2 regions of the Pseudarthrobacter niigatensis genome follow, and region 2 is predicted to be linked to the other one. Evidence: riboswitches for the same ligand, from Rfam matches in the RefSeq annotation. Region 2 holds a riboswitch; the other holds the start of a gene.
The links. A riboswitch is a leader RNA that binds a small molecule or an ion and turns the genes downstream of it on or off. The one in region 2 is predicted to bind S-adenosylmethionine.
Positions count from the first base shown of each region.

Region 1: linked by a shared signal. The riboswitch ahead of J2T23_RS04350 (aminotransferase class V-fold PLP-dependent enzyme) and the one ahead of metX (homoserine O-acetyltransferase MetX) in region 2 are both predicted to bind S-adenosylmethionine.

Region 1 is NZ_JAUSTB010000002.1:275,533-283,126, forward strand. Features, by position in the region: gene J2T23_RS04340 (metal-dependent transcriptional regulator) at 1-393, opposite strand, end outside; gene J2T23_RS04345 (class I SAM-dependent methyltransferase) at 441-1,199, opposite strand; gene J2T23_RS04350 (aminotransferase class V-fold PLP-dependent enzyme) at 1,284-2,699, opposite strand; SAM riboswitch class IV at 2,736-2,849, opposite strand; gene hisN (histidinol-phosphatase) at 3,002-3,814, opposite strand; gene rsgA (ribosome small subunit-dependent GTPase A) at 3,859-4,974, opposite strand; gene aroA (3-phosphoshikimate 1-carboxyvinyltransferase) at 4,958-6,343, opposite strand; gene J2T23_RS04370 (DoxX family protein) at 6,350-6,898, opposite strand; gene J2T23_RS04375 (sigma-70 family RNA polymerase sigma factor) at 7,136-7,594, shown strand, end outside.
Region 2 is NZ_JAUSTB010000006.1:116,880-124,473, reverse strand. Features, by position in the region: gene J2T23_RS10940 (CoA-acylating methylmalonate-semialdehyde dehydrogenase) at 1-423, opposite strand, end outside; gene mmsB (3-hydroxyisobutyrate dehydrogenase) at 475-1,392, opposite strand; gene J2T23_RS10930 (LysR family transcriptional regulator) at 1,504-2,436, shown strand; gene J2T23_RS10925 (zinc-binding dehydrogenase) at 2,491-3,627, opposite strand; gene J2T23_RS10920 (MFS transporter) at 3,632-5,014, opposite strand; gene metX (homoserine O-acetyltransferase MetX) at 5,196-6,311, opposite strand; SAM riboswitch class IV at 6,324-6,439, opposite strand; gene J2T23_RS10910 (bifunctional o-acetylhomoserine/o-acetylserine sulfhydrylase) at 6,542-7,594, opposite strand, start outside.

The DNA of each region.
Region 1 (7,594 bases), on a different contig from region 2:
GTGGGGGTCCCGTTCCGGGTTTCCGAGTTTGGCGGCGACGCGTTCGATGAACGTATCCGAGACCGCGTGCTCCAGCTGTTCGGCTTCATCGTGGACCTCGTCCCAGCTGTAGCCAAGACGCTGGACGAGGTAGGTCTCGATGAGCCGGTGGCGCCGGACCATTGACAGGGCCAGGCGCAGGCCGGAATCGGTCAGGGTGACTGCGCTGTAGGGCTTGTGGTCCACCAGCCCCTGGTCCTTCAGCTTGCGGACCATCTCCGACACAGAGGAATTCGCCACGCCCAGCCGCTGTGCCAGCTGGGAGGACGTGATGGGCTTGTCCTGCCATTCAGTGAATGAATAGATGACCTTGACGTAGTCCTCGATCGAGGAGGAGGGCGCGCTGGTCTTCACAGGTCCAAGCCTACCGGTTTGGCCGGTCCGGCAGGGGCGGCCCCGGATCAGGCCTTGGCGGCGCGCCAGGCCAGCGTCAGGTAGGGGAGGTCGAGTTCCTGCCCCGGAGCATGGGGCAGGTGTTCGTGCAGGTACCAGTCCAGGTTGGCAAGGACCTTCGCCCGCGTCGACTCACCGGCCCGCAGGTAGTAGCTGCGCGATTTGGTGAGCTCCATCAGGTCACTGGTGGTCACCCGGTCCTGCCAGTGCGTCACATGCCCCTCAAGCCCGTGGAATTCGGGCCCGACGACGGGCTTGTGGCCGGGCCGGTAGACGTCGCCGGCGTGCATGATCCGGGAGAGCCGGTGCACCCAGGGGACAGAGGTGTCCAGCTGGTTCCAGACCAGGCCCAGGGTTCCGTGCGGGCGCAGGACGCGGGCCAGTTCGGTGCTCGCAGCGAGGGGATCGCACCAGTGCCACGCCTGGGCAACGGTGACCACGTCGAAGGCCGCATCCCGAAGGCCTGTGGCCTCGGCCGTCCCCGCCGCAGCCGTGGCGGCCGGGCAGTGGGTCTTCAGCTGGGCAAGCATGTCCGCAGAAGGATCGACGGCGGTGACATCCAGTCCCATGGCCAGCAGCAAGGCGGTGAATTTACCGGTACCCGCCCCGACGTCCAGGGCGTCACGGGCCCCGGCAGGCACCAGCCACCGTGCGGATTCCGCCGGATAGCCGGGGCGGACGCGCTGGTAGTGGCGGCCGCCGTCCTGGAAGCTCTGCCCGAGCTCCGTGCGCCGGCCGTGATCAAGCCTGGGGCCACCCCGAACCACGCGTGGCCTCCTTCCGGTGCTGCCTGCGGATGTCCTTCGAATTTACCGCATGGCCGGTGCCGGCAGGCAGCCGCCGTTACCCCGCTAGTCGTCGAGGCAGGGGGCCGCGCCGGCCGTCCCGGGGGTATTGGGTGCCCAGTGCGGGTAGGTGCGGAAGTCGTTGGCGGGCACCCAGCGGCCTGCGTCCACCACGTAGTCCCACCCGAGTCCGTTGCTGCGCAAAGCCCGGATACCGGCAAGGAGGCGTTCAGCATCTTCCAGCCGCGAGCCCACGCCGAAACTCGCCCGGAGGGAGCCGGACGGCAGGCCCAGGCGCTTCAGCAGGGGATGGGCGCAGAAGCGTCCGTCCCGCAGGCCCACGCCGTGCTCTGCGGAAAGGTAGGCGGCCACCAGCCCTGCGTCGTAGCCCTCGACGGAGAAGTTGACCACGCCGATGGTGTCCGTTTCCGGATTGGTGTCCTTGAAGATCTGGTGGACGGTGACGCCGTCGATGCCCTGGAGGCCCTCCACCAGGAAGGAGCGGATCGCGGACTCGTGCGCATGCCACCTGTCCTGGTCGAGTTCGGCGATGACCTGCGTGGCGCGTGCCAGGGTGGCGGCGCCGAGGACGTTCGGCGAGCCTCCTTCGTGGCGGGCCGGCCCGGTGGCCCAGCTGACGCCGTCGAGCCGTGCTTCCTTGACCGCCCCGCCGCCGGCGAGGTGCGGGACGCCGGAATCCAGCCAGTCAGGCCGGCCTACCAGGACGCCTGCGCCGAACGGCGCGTACAGCTTGTGGCCGGAAAAGGCGAGGTAGTCGACGTCGTCCGCGCTGATGTCCACCCGGCGGTGCGGCGCGAGCTGGGCCGCGTCCACCACGATCCGGGCGCCGTGCTGGTGGGCCAGCGCGGCCAGGGCCCGGATGGGGAGGATCTCGCCGGTGACGTTGGAGGCGCCGGTGACGGCCAGGAGGCTGACGCCGCCCTGTTCGAGTTCGGCGCGGACCGCGTCAAGGGTGCCGGCGATGGTGTCCGCGGCAACGATGCTGCGGTGCGGGACGCCCTGCCACGGCAGGAGGTTGGCGTGGTGTTCGATGTCCAGGTAGAGGACGTCACCGGCGGGCCGTCCGTCCGTCCGGGGCAGGCAGCCCGCCAGGAGGTTCAGCGAATCGGTGGTGTTCCGGGTGAAGATGACCGAATCGTCCGGCCGGCCGCCCACGAAGTCCCGGACGATGCTGCGTGCGTTCTCGTACACGGAGGTGCTGATCTGGGAGGCGTACCCGGCGCCGCGGTGGACGCTGGCGTAGTAGGGCAGGATCTCGTTGAGGTAAGCGGACACCACGGAGAGTGCAGGGGCCGATGCCCCGTAATCAAGGTTGGCGTACCGCACGTGGCCGCCGGTTATCAGTGGTGCTTGGATTTCGGCCCCGGTGACTGCAGCGAGCGGGCGGCCGGCGGCGGCACGGCGTTCGGCAGCAACGGCGGATTCGGTGACGGGTTTGGGGGAGACGGTGGCAGTTGTCACAGAGACCTCACTTGTGTACAGGACTCCGGCGTACGGAATCCGCGCTTGCCGCATCCACTCCGGACCGGCCTGGTCGTCACCCGGGGCACCCCGCCGCGAATGGAGGGTTGCCGGCCAGCAAACCGGGGTTTTGCGCTGGCACTCGTGACCTGCATAAAAGCGTAGGACATGGGGCGGCCAGGCTGGAAGCCGGGCCAATTGTTAAGGGCTTTATTACGCAATATCGAATAAACGACGCCGGACACCTCCTTCTGAAGGTGTCCGGCGTCGCAATATTCGCCCAAGCGGGCAAACCGTGGCAGTTACAGCAGATCGTCCAGGTAAGGGTTGAGACGGTGCAGGACCTCGGAGTGCAGGATCGAGTTGGTGGCCAGCGCGTTCCCGCCGAACGGTCCGTCCTCGCCCTCGAGGGAGGTGAACCGGCCCCCGGCCTCGACCACGATTGGCACCAGCGCAGCCATGTCGTAGAGGTTGAGTTCCGGTTCGCAGGCGATGTCCACGGAGCCCTCTGCCACCATGCAGTACGACCAGAAATCGCCGTATGCCCGGGTCCGCCAGACGTCCTCGGTCAGCCCGAGGAAATCGTCGAGGTTGCCGCGTTCCTTCCAGCCGCTCAGGCTGGAGTAGGAGAGGGAGGCGTCGGAGAGGCTGGACACGTTGGAGACGCGCAGCCGGGTGGCAGCTGCCAAGGACCTGCCCATGTAGGCGCCCATGCCCTTTGCCGCCCACCAGCGCTTGCCGAGGGCCGGGGCGCTGACCACGCCCACCACGGGTTCGCCTTCGTCCACCAGGGCGATCAGGGTGGCCCAGACCGGGACGCCCCTGACAAAGTTCTTGGTCCCGTCAATGGGATCGATGATCCAGCGCCGTGAACCGTGCCCGGTGCTGCCGAACTCCTCGCCCAGGACGGCATCGCGGGGACGGGAGCGGGAGAGCTGGCCGCGGATGGCTTCCTCGGCTGCCTTGTCGGCGTCGGTGACGGGCGTCAGGTCCGGCTTGGTCTCAACGTGGAGGTCCAGGGCCTTGAAGCGGCTCATGGTCTGGTCATCCACGGAGTCGGCCAGGACATGGGCCAGGCGCAGGTCATCGTTGTAGCTCGAAGCGGGTTGGATCATGGTTACAAACTACCGTCTGCGGACGCTTCTGCCGGGAGAACGCGTCAGTTGACGCTGCCGAGCTCCTTGGTTTCCTGTGCTTCCATGCGCGGATCCGTGCCGAGCAGGCGCCGGAGCGACGCCAGGCGTGCCGGGCCGGTGGGACCTGCGTGCCCGCCTGCCACCCAGTCGTCGAGGCCGCAGTTCACCGCGTTTGCCGTGTGCTTGCACCCGCGTTCACAGTTTTCGATGCCGGGGGAGAGGTCCGGGAAGGAGCGCAGGATCCGGTCCGGGTCCACATGGGCCAGTCCGAAGGAACGGATACCGGGGGTGTCAATGATCCAGCTTCCGGCCGGCGCGTCAGCCAGGCGCAGGGCCAGGGCCGACGACGACGTGTGGCGGCCACGTCCGGTTACGGCGTTGACGCCGCCGGTGGCCCGCTCGGCACCGGTCAGCGCGTTCACCATGGTTGACTTGCCCACGCCGGAGTGCCCCAGCATCACGGTGACCCTGCCGTCGAGGTGGGCGCGGAGGGCCGCCACCGCAGTGCTGTCCAGCCGGGCGGAGAGGCCGTCGTCAGAGCGTGCGTCGATCCCGGAAGCCTGTGCGTCGGCGGTCTTGCTGATGATCACCGGGAAGTCCAGGTGCGTGTAATTGGAGAGGAGCTCGGCGGGGTCCTTGACGTCGGCCTTGGTGACCAGCAGGATCGGCTCGATCCCGGCGTCGTAGGCAGCCACCAGGGCGCGGTCGATGAATCCGGTGCGGGGTTCCGGGTTGGCAGCCGCCACGACGATGACCAGCTGGTCCGCGTTGGCCACCACGGCCCGCTCCACGGGGTCGGTATCGTCGGCGCTCCTGCGCAGGAGGGTGTGGCGGTCCTGGATTTTCACCAGGCGGGCCAGCGTGTCCGGCGCGCCTGACACGTCCCCCACGAGCGAGACGAAGTCTCCCGCAACGACAGGTGACCGGCGGAGTTCACGGGCACGCGCTGCGATGACGACGCGCTCGTTGTCCGAGTCCTCGCCCACCACTGCCGTGTACCGGCCGCGGTCAACCGTAATGATCCGCCCGGTAACGGCGTCGTCATGGCTGGGCCGGTCTTTGGTGCGGGGACGGGAACCTTTCTTGCTGGGGCGGATCCGGACGTCGGATTCGTCCCAGGAGTCAGTGCTCCGCGCCACTGCCACGCTCTTCCGGCCGCGGTACCTCGGGAGCAGCCTGGGCCAGCATGCCGGCCCACAGCTGCGGGAAGTCGGGCATGGTCTTGGCGGTAGTGGCGATGTCCTCCACCTGGACGCCGCTTACCGAGAGGCCCAGGATTGCCCCGGCAGTGGCCATGCGGTGGTCGGCGTAGCTGTGGACGACGCCGGCGTGCAACGGGGCTGGCCGGATGACCAGGCCGTCGCTGGTTTCCTCGGCGTCGCCGCCGAGCCGGTTGATCTCGGTGACCAGGGCGGCGAGCCGGTCAGTTTCGTGCCCGCGAAGGTGGGCGATTCCGCTGAGCCGGGAAGGCCCCGTGGCAAGGGCACAGAGTGCCGCGACCGTAGGAGCCAGTTCACTGGTGTCGGCGAAGTCGCCGCCCTTGATTTCTGGGCCGCCGGTGACGGTCAGGAGTCCGTCCTCCAGGGTGACCGTGGCTCCCATCCGGGTGAGGATGCCGCGCCAGAGGTCGCCCACCTGCTGCGTTTCCGTGGGCCAGTTGGGGATGCGGACGGTGCCCTGCGATGCCAGGGCCGCTGCCAGGAACGGCCCAGCGTTGGAGAGGTCCTGTTCGATTCTTTGGTCGAAGGCCTGGATGGGTCCCGGGGCCACCACCCAGTGGTTGGGGACCGAATCGTCCACGGAGACGCCGGCGCCGCGGAGGACAGCCACCGTCATGTTGATGTGGTCCAGGCTTGGCACCGGTTTCCCGACGTGCTCAAGGTGCAGGCCGTCGTCGAACCTTGCTCCCACCAGCAGGAGGGCGGAGACGAACTGCGACGAGGCGCTGGCATCGATCACCAGGTGGCCGCCCCGGACCGCGCCGGTCCCTTCCACCACGAAGGGAAGGGACGACGGCGTGCTCCCGTCCTCGGCGGAAACCGCGACGCCCAAGGCTTTGAGGGCTTCGATGATGGTACCCATGGGACGCTTCCGGGCGTGCGGATCACCGTCGAACACGGTGGCTCCGCTGCGGAGCGCCGCAAGTGGTGGGACGAACCGCATGACGGTGCCGGCCAGCCCGCAGTCGATCCTGGTGGTGGATGGCGCCGCTGACGCCGGGATCGGAACAACTTCCAGGTCAGGACCAAAGGCGCCGTCGCCGGGCACTTCGCTGATGGTGGCGCCGAGCTGCCTCAGTGCATCGATCATCAGCGCGGAGTCCCTGGAGTGCAGGGGAGCCCGAAGGCGCGATGGTCCGTCCGCCAGGGCGGCCAGGACCAGGTACCTGTTGGTCAGGGACTTCGATCCGGGCACCGTCACGGTTGCATTGACGGGCCGGGCCGCAAAAGGCGCGGCCCAGTACTGGACAGGCGTTCCGGATTCCCGGGTAGCAGCTGCTGCGGTCATTCGTGCCTAGGCTCCCGCGGCGTGTTCGACGGCGCGGCGTACAGCCTTGTCCGCCTTGTTCAGCTTCTTGGTGGTGGTCCTGCGGGCGTCGGCGGCCAGGTGCGAGGCGTTCCGTCGCGCGTCGGCGGCAAGGTGCTCGGCGCGCCAGGCCAGTCCGGGCTTGCCTGCCGTGTCCACGGAGGCGAGCAGGGCACCCCCGCTCAGGGAGACGTTCTTGAGCAGCTGGTTCCGGCGGTTCTCGCGCCCTTCCTTGCTGCTGATGTCCGCGCTCCGCCATTCCACGAAGGTGTTCAGGAGGGAAACGACGGTGAGCAGGCCGGCCGAGAGCCGGGAAAACTTGCCAAGGCCGAACAGGACGCCGGCGCCCACCTGGGTACCGCCGATGACGCGGGCCAGGGTCTTCTCGTTCGTCTGGAAGGGAAGCGAGGCTGCAGCCTTGCGCAGCAGCGGCGAGAGCTGCTGGGCGGTGTCGTCGGAGTTCTTGAGCTTGTCCAGTCCGGCAAGGATGAAACTGGAGGCGAGCATGGGCCTGGCGAGAGTGCGGACAAAGGGCATGGATTTCCTCCTGGATGGACGAGCCGCGGCAAGCGGCGGAGTCGGTCCTAGTCTTGCACTTTTGGGGAATATTTGCCCGCGGGAGGCGGTTATGTCGACTGGGTCCGCGACGTGGGCCCTGGCGATCAATCACCCGATACAGAGCGGAGTTGGGCCTTGCGGAAGGTGTTGGACGGAACCAGGCAGGCAGGACCGGTGGAAGTGGACAAGCTTGCCGCCGATTCGCCGGAGTACGGCATGCCCCCGGCGGGGCGCCTGACAGTAGACTTGAAGGCAATGAGTACCCTGGATCCGGCCATCGCGGCCATGTATGAGGCGTCCCCCGGCGAAGTGAACGGCAGGGCAGGCGCAGCGCCGCTCCCCGCCGGGCAGGCAGCAACCGAACCACCGGCCGCAGCAGCGGACGCCGAGGACAGCACGCTGGACGTTGCCGCGGAGACAGTGGAACAGCGCCGCCTGCGCTTTGAGCGGGACGCCATGCAGTACGTGGACCAGCTCTACTCTGCGGCGATGCGGATGGCGCGGAACCCGTCGGACGCGGAGGACCTGGTCCAGGAGGCCTACACCAAGGCTTTCTCGGCCTTCCACCAGTACAAGCCGGGCACCAACCTCAAGGCGTGGCTCTACCGGATCCTGACCAACACGTACATCAACCTGTACCGCAAGCGGCAGCGCGAGCCGCTGCAGTCAAATTCG
Region 2 (7,594 bases):
CACGCCTACGGGCTGGCGGACGGAGTGGACGTCGATGCCGCTGGAGACCTGCTCCGAGCGTTCGCCTTTGAGCATGTGGGACAGGCCCGTGGCGAAGTCGATGTTTTCCAGGCCGCGGGCAATTTCACCTTCGGCGTCGGAGAGGACCTTGCCGTGCTCGCTGGTGAGGATCGCAGCGAGTTCCGATTTGCGCTGGGTCAGGATTTCGCGGACCTTGAAGAAGATGGTGGTGCGCCTGGCCAGGCTGGTGGCGCGCCATTCCGGCAGCGCGGCGCGGGCTGCCGCGATGGCCTCCTCTGTCCGGGCTGCGGAGGCGAGCGCCACCTGCTTTTCCTGCCGGCCGGTGGCGGGGTCGAAGACTGGGCCGAAACGGTCGGCGTCGGTGACGCGGGTGCCGTTGATGTAGTGCGGGATGGTTTCCAAGGGAGTCTCTTTTCCTGCGGTGCTGGCGGTGTGGCCAGTTGGGCGGCGTGTTTAGTTGGACGGTGCCTGGTCGGCTGGCTGGAGCGAGCCGTCCACGAGTTTGATGATCATGGAGCAGTCCTTGCCTGCGTCCCCGGCGTCAATGAGCCGCTGGAACAGTTGCTGGACGTGCTTGCCGATTTCCAGGGGCGTGCCGGTGTCCTCGGCGGCGCTGATGGCCAGGCCGATGTCCTTGTTGGCAAGCTCGGTAGTGAAGGTGGGTGCGAAGTCGTTGTTGGACGCCGCCGTGGGCACCACGCCGGGGACCGGGTACCAGGTCCGGAGCGCCCAAGAGTCTCCCGAGGAGACCGAGGCGATGTTCCAGAAGACCTGCTTGTCCAGGCCCAGCCGGTCAGCCAGGACAGCGCCCTCCGCGGTGGAGGCAAGGTTGATGAAGAGCATCAGGTTGTTGCAGATCTTGGCCGCCTGGCCCGTGGTGGGGCCGCCGGTGGGGATGATGTTTCCGGACATGGGCCCGATGTAGTCCGAGGCGTCTTTGACGGCGCCCTCTTCGCCGCCCACCATGAAGGTCAGGGTCCCTGCTTCCGCGCCGCTCATTCCGCCGGACACCGGGGCGTCCACGAAGCGGAAGCCGGCGGCAGCAGCGGCGTCGTGCAGTTCCTGCGCGGAGGCGATATCGATGGTGGAGGAGTCGATGAGCAGCGTGCGGGTATCCGCGTGCTTGAGCACGCCGTCCTCCCCGAGGTAGACGGCCCGGGCGTGTTCGCCCTTGGGCAGCATGGTAAACACGGCGTCCGCGCCGCGCACGGCTTCGGCGATGCTGGCTGCGCGCTTGACGCCACCTGCCTCGGCGGCTGCCAGTGCCGCGGGGTTGAGGTCGAACCCGCGCACGTCGTGCCCGGCCTTCACCAGGTTCACTGACATGTGGCCGCCCATGTTTCCCAGGCCGATCCATCCGATAACTGCCATGCGTAAGCTCCTTTGCTTCCATTCCGGCGTTACTGCCGGCATGCCTGTGTCTACGATCACACCTTGCTAGAGTGCAATCAAGGGGAAAAATTACAGACGCTCTGTGCATCGATGCACATAAGAGGAAGGCTACGCGTGGACTCCAGACGGCTGCCAAGCCCCGACGACCTGCTCATCCTGCTGACGGTGGCGCGCCTGGGCCGGTTCAACGCCGTGGCCGAGACCCTGGGCACCACCCACACCACCATTTCCCGCCGCATCCTGGCCTTGGACAAACAGCTGGGCGGCCGGACCCTGGAACGCAGCCCGCACGGCTGGGAGTTGACCCAGCTTGGTGCGTCCGCAGTGGAGGCGGCGGAGGCGATCGAAAGGACTCTTGGCTCGTTGTCAGGCCTGATCAGCCAGGACCAGAGTGCCCTGGCCGGCCTGGTGCGCGTGGCCACCACCGACGGAGTGGGAGCCGTGTTTGTCACCCCGTCGCTGGTGCGGCTCCAGCAGCAGAACCCGCAGCTGAACATTGAAATGCTGAGCGCCACCCGGAAAGTCAGCCAGAACCGGTCAGGGGTGGACCTGGAGATCGTGGTGGGCCGGGCAGACGTCAGCACCGCCCAGACCATCTTCCTGAGCAACTACTACCTGCGCCTCTACGCCAGCCGCGGCTACGCCGCGCAGCAGGGCCTGCCGGAAACGCTCGACGACGTGGGGCAGCACGCGTTCGTCTCCTACGTGGAGTCTGCGCTCCAGGTGGCGGAGCTTGGGCCCCGCTGGTCATCGCAGCTTCCGACGCCCAGGACGAGCTTCCAGGCCACCAGCGTGTTCGCCCAGGTGGAGGCGGTGCGCCAGGGCGCCGGCATAGGGCTGCTGCCGAACTTCATGGTGGGAGACCGCGAAGATTTCGTCCCCGTGCTGCCCGGTGAGTTTGAGCGCCAGTTGCCCATCTGGGCCGTTGCCAGGCCGGAATCGCTCCGCTCGGTCCGGGTACAGGCCGTGATCGCGGCCCTGAAGGACGAGGTGAAAAAGCGCTCTGTGCTGCTCGCCGGCTGAAGATCCGGTCCGACGGGTCAGGCCCGACGCGTCCGGCGGGCCCGGCCCGACGGTTCAGGCCTGGAAGAGCCGCCGCACTACCTGTCCCGCTGCGAGCGCATCAAGGCCCTCGTTGATCTCGCTGAGTGGCCGGGTGTCGGTGTGCAGCAGCTCAACGGGCAGCTTGCCTTCCCGCCAGTACGCCAGGTACTTGGGGATGTCCCGTGCGGGAACGGCGTCACCCATGTAGGAGCCCAGCAGCCGCTTGCCGGCGCCGGCGAACTGCAGGGCAGGTACGGTCAATTCGGCGGACGGGTGGGGCAGGCCCACCGAGACCACCGCGCCACCCCTGGTGACCTGCTCGAGGCAGGACGCGATCACAGCGGCCGAGCCCACCGCCTCGACGGCAACGTCGACGCCGTCGCCGGCTGCTTCCCCGATCAGCCGTCCCGCGTCCTCCGGCGTCCCCACCGCGGTGGCCCCGGCGTCGCGGGCCAGTTGGTGCTTCCCCTGGTTGGGATCGATGGCGATGACGCTGGCGGCCCCGGCGAGGCGGGCTGCCATCACGGCGGACAAGCCCACCGCGCCCAGGCCGAACACTGCCACGGACTGGCCCGGGCCGACTCCTGCGGTGTTGAACACCGCGCCCATTCCGGTGAGCACGGCGCAACCAAACATCGCAGCGACGGTGTCCGGGACGTCGTCGTCAATCACTACCACTGATTCCCGGGCAACCACCGCGTAGTCAGCGAAGGCGGATACGCCCAGGTGGTGGTTGATGCGCCCGCCCTCCGGCGTCCGCAACAGCGCCGGACCGTGGAGCAGGTCTCCGGATCCGTTCACCTCAGCTGCCCGGTGGCAGAGCGCGGGCCTGCCTGCCAGGCAGGCCCTGCACTGGCCGCAGCTGGGAACGAACACCAAAACCACGTGGTCTCCCACGGACACGTCGGAGACGCCGTCTCCCACGGACACCACCCGCCCCACGGCCTCGTGTCCCAGGGCCATGGGAAGGGGCCGGGCGCGGGAACCGTCCACCACTGACAGGTCCGAATGGCACAGGCTCGAGAAGGTGATGGAAACTCCGAGTTCACCGGTGCGCGGCTCCGGCTGGTCCAGTTCCTGCACCAGCAGTGGCCGGGACTCGGCATAGCTTTGCTTTACCCCTGCGGCGGCCGGGGCGGGAACGGTGGAATAGAGGACGGCGGCTTTCATGGGCCTACTTCTTGCTGGCAGCAAGCAGGTCTGCCGTGCCCTTGGCGTCGGCAGCGTCAACGTCGTGCAACGAGATGCCGCGGGTTTCCTTCAGGAAGAAGACCGCGACGGCGGTGATGGCGCAGGCGATGGCGAGGTAGACCGCCACCGGGACCGAGGACTTGTACTCACCCAGCAGGGCCACAGCGATGATCGGGGCGAGCGACCCGGCCACGATCGAGGTGACCTGGTAGCCGAGGGAGACGCCGGAGTAACGCATCCGGGTGGGGAACATTTCCGCCATGATGGCCGGCTGGCCGGCGTACATCAGGGCGTGGAACAGCAGTCCGATGATGACCGAGGCCAGGATGATGAAGTCGTTGCCGGTATCCATCATCGGGAAGGCGAAGAAGCCCCAGGTGGCACCGAGGACAGCGCCGGCCATGTAGACCGGACGGCGGCCCAGGCGATCGGAGAGCCGGCCCACCACGGGCACCACGGAGAAGTGGATGGCGTGTGCCACGAGCAGGAGCATCAGGATGCGGGTGGTGTCGGCGTGGACCACGGTCTTGAGGTAGGTGATCGAGAAGGTCACCACGAGGTAGTAGAGGATGTTCTCCGCGAAGCGCAGGCCCATGGCGGTGAACACGCCGCGGGGGTAGCGGCGGAAGACCTCGGCAACACCGTAACCCTTGTGGCCGGCCTCCACCTCTTTTCGTGCTTCCAGGAAGATCGGGGCGTCGCTGACCTTGGTGCGGATGTAGTAGCCGATCAGGACGATCACGGCGGAGAGCCAGAACGCCACGCGCCAGCCCCAGCCGAGGAAGTCGGCGGAGGACAGGACAGAGGAAAGGATGAACAGCACCGCGGTGGCGAAAAGGTTGCCCAGCGGCACGGCGGACTGCGGCCAGCTGGCCCAGAAGCCGCGGGACTTGCTGGGGCTGTGTTCGGCCACCAGCAGGACAGCCCCGCCCCATTCCCCGCCGACGGCGAAGCCTTGGGCGAAGCGCAGGAAGACCAGCAAGGCCGGTGCCCAGTAGCCGATCTGCGCGAAGGTGGGCAGGCAGCCCATCAGGAAGGTGGAGACGCCCACCAGGATGATGCTGACCTGGAGGAGCTGCTTGCGGCCGAACTTGTCGCCGAAATGGCCAAAGACGATGCCGCCGATGGGGCGGGCAACGAAGCCGACGGCGTAGGTCAGGAAGGCGGCGAGGATGCCGTCCAACTCGGTCTGGGAATTAGGGAAGAAAGCCTTGCCGAAGACCAGGGTGGCTGCGGAGGCGTAGAGGAAGAATTCGTACCACTCCACCACCGTGCCGGCCATGGAGGCGGCAACGACTTTCTTGAGGCCTGAAGCCTTGACGTCGGTTTCCTCTGTACGCCTCGCGGCGGCGTTTTCCGTACTCATGCGAACTCCTTCGGCGTCGTCGTCGACGCCACGGGGACCAGTCGATGGGGCCCGGGGTGTGATGCACACCACGGACACCGGATTCGATTGAGTATGGTCTGCCCGCGGTGCAACCTCAACGCCAAATAGTGCAGAAGGCATCTGCAGGAATGCACATTGCCGGCCGTCCTCCCGGCGGCGGCTACGCCAGGAAGCTGCTTCGGAGCTGGCTGCCCAGCTGTCCAATTTCGGTCAGGAACCCGTCATGCCCGATCGGCGCCCGGATGAGGTGGACATCCACGTCCCCGGGCAGGGCCTGGGCAAGCTCGTGGGACTGCGATGGGAAATAGAGGCGGTCGGAGTCGACGGCGGCCACAAAGAACCGTGCCGTGGATGCGGCCAGGGTTTCGGCCAAGGTTCCCCGTCCGCGGCAGACGTCGTGGCTCATCAGCGCTTCGGTCAGGGCAATATAGCTGTTGGCGTCAAAGCGCTTCACCAGCTTGTTGCCCTGGTGGTCCAGGTAGCTTTCCACCTGGTAGCGGCCGCGGGAGGCCAGGACTTCCCCCCGCAGTGGCGATTCCGGCGCCTGGGGTTCCCGCCCGAAACGGCCCTCCAGCTCGGTGGCGGACCGGTAGGTGATGTGGGCGATCCTGCGGGCGAGGGCCAGTCCCTCTTCAGGACTCCGGCCGCCGTAGTAGTCCCCGCCGTTGAAGTTGGGATCCTGCCTGATGGCCAGGGTCTGCGCCTGGGCGAAGGCAATCTGTTCGGCAGTACTGGCGGCTCCGACGGAGATCACGGCGCAGCGCTGCACCCTGTCCGGGTACGTCACAGCCCATTCCAGGGCCCGTGCACCGCCCATGGAGCCGCCCAGGACGGCGAACCAGCTCTTGATGCCCAGCTGGTCCGCCAGCCGGGCCTCGGCAACAGTACTGTCGCGCAGCGTGACCAGGGGAAACCTGGAGCCCCAGGGCTTCCCATCAGGCGCGGGCGACGACGGCCCGGTGGACCCGTAGCAGCCGCCCACGATGTTGATGGACACCACGAAGAAACGGTCCGTGTCCACGGGGGCTCCGGGGCCGGCCAGCTGCTCCCACCAACCTTCTTCGTCGGTGTCGCCGCGGGTCACGTGGGTGCTGCCGGTCAGTGCGTGCTCGATCAGGATGGCGTTGCTGGCGTCCGCGTTGAGCGTGCCCCAGGTTTCGTAGGCCAGGGTGACGTCCGGGAGGTAGCCTCCGGCTTCGAGTTCCAGTCCCCCGATGGAGGCGTAACGGACAATTCCGTGTTCAGGGATGGCGGTTCGGGCGACGGTAACCGTCATGGCAAGACCTCTTCTACGCGCTTGCCCGCCGTCGTCTGACCGGCAGGCCAGGTCCTCACCCGGGGCACCCCACCGCGGATGGAGGGTTGCCGGCCAGCAAGCCGGGGCTGTCACTGGCACTCATGACCTGGTTCGAGTGTACGAAACACCCCCCGCTCCAGGCCAAGAGTATGACTGGTTGTGACTTCCCGGCTTGCCGGCCGGCACGTGATGCGCCCTCGCGGTTGGGGCTAGGCCCCGGTGCCCTTGGCGGCCCGGAAGCCTGCCTCCAGGTCAGCCAGGATGTCGTCGATGTGCTCCAAACCGACGGAAAGCCGGACCAAGCCCGGGTGAACGCCGGCCACAACCTGCTGCTCCGGCGAAAGCTGGCTGTGCGTGGTCGACGCCGGGTGGATGACCAGGGATCGCACGTCGCCGATGTTGGCCACGTGGGAGTGCAGCTCCAGTGCGTCGACGAAGCGCTTGCCGGCTTCCGCGCCGCCGGCCAGGTTGAAGGCGACCACGGCGCCCGTTCCCTTTGGCCCGTACTTGCGGCCACGCTCGTACCAGGGGCTGGACGGCAGCCCCGCGTAGGCGACGGACTCGACGTCGTCCCTTGCCTCCAGCCAGCGCGCAACCTCCGTGGCGTTCGCAACGTGGCGCTCCACCCGCAGGCTCAAGGTCTCCAGGCCTTGGGAAATGAGGAACGCGTTGAAGGGCGAGACCGCCGAGCCAAGGTCGCGCAGCAACTGCACCCGGGCCTTGAGGATGTAGGAGAGGTTGGCGCCGAGCGCGCCGCCTTCGCCGAGGTCGCGTGCGTAGACCAGGCCGTTATAGGTGGGGTCCGGGGTGTTGAAGCCGGGGTACCGTTCCGGGTCTTTGCCGAAATCGAACCTGCCGGAATCAACGATGACGCCGGCGATGGCCGAGCCATGGCCGCCCAGGTACTTGGTGGCCGAGTGGATGACGATGTCCGCGCCCCACTCCAATGGGCGGATCAGGTAGGGGGTGGAAAGGGTGTTGTCCACGATCAGGGGCACGCCGGCCTGGTGGGCCACTTCGGAGATGCCCTCAATATCAAGCACGTCCTGGCGCGGGTTGGACACCACCTCACCGAAGAAGAGCTTGGTATTGGGCTGCACGGCGTCGCGCCACTGGTCCAGGTTGTCAGGATCAGCCACGAAGGTCACCGAGATGCCGAACTTCTTCAACGTGTGGGCGAACAGGTTGTAGGTTCCGCCGTAAAGACTGGGGCTGGCCACTATATGGTCGCCTGCCTCGGCGATGTTCAGCACTGCGAACGT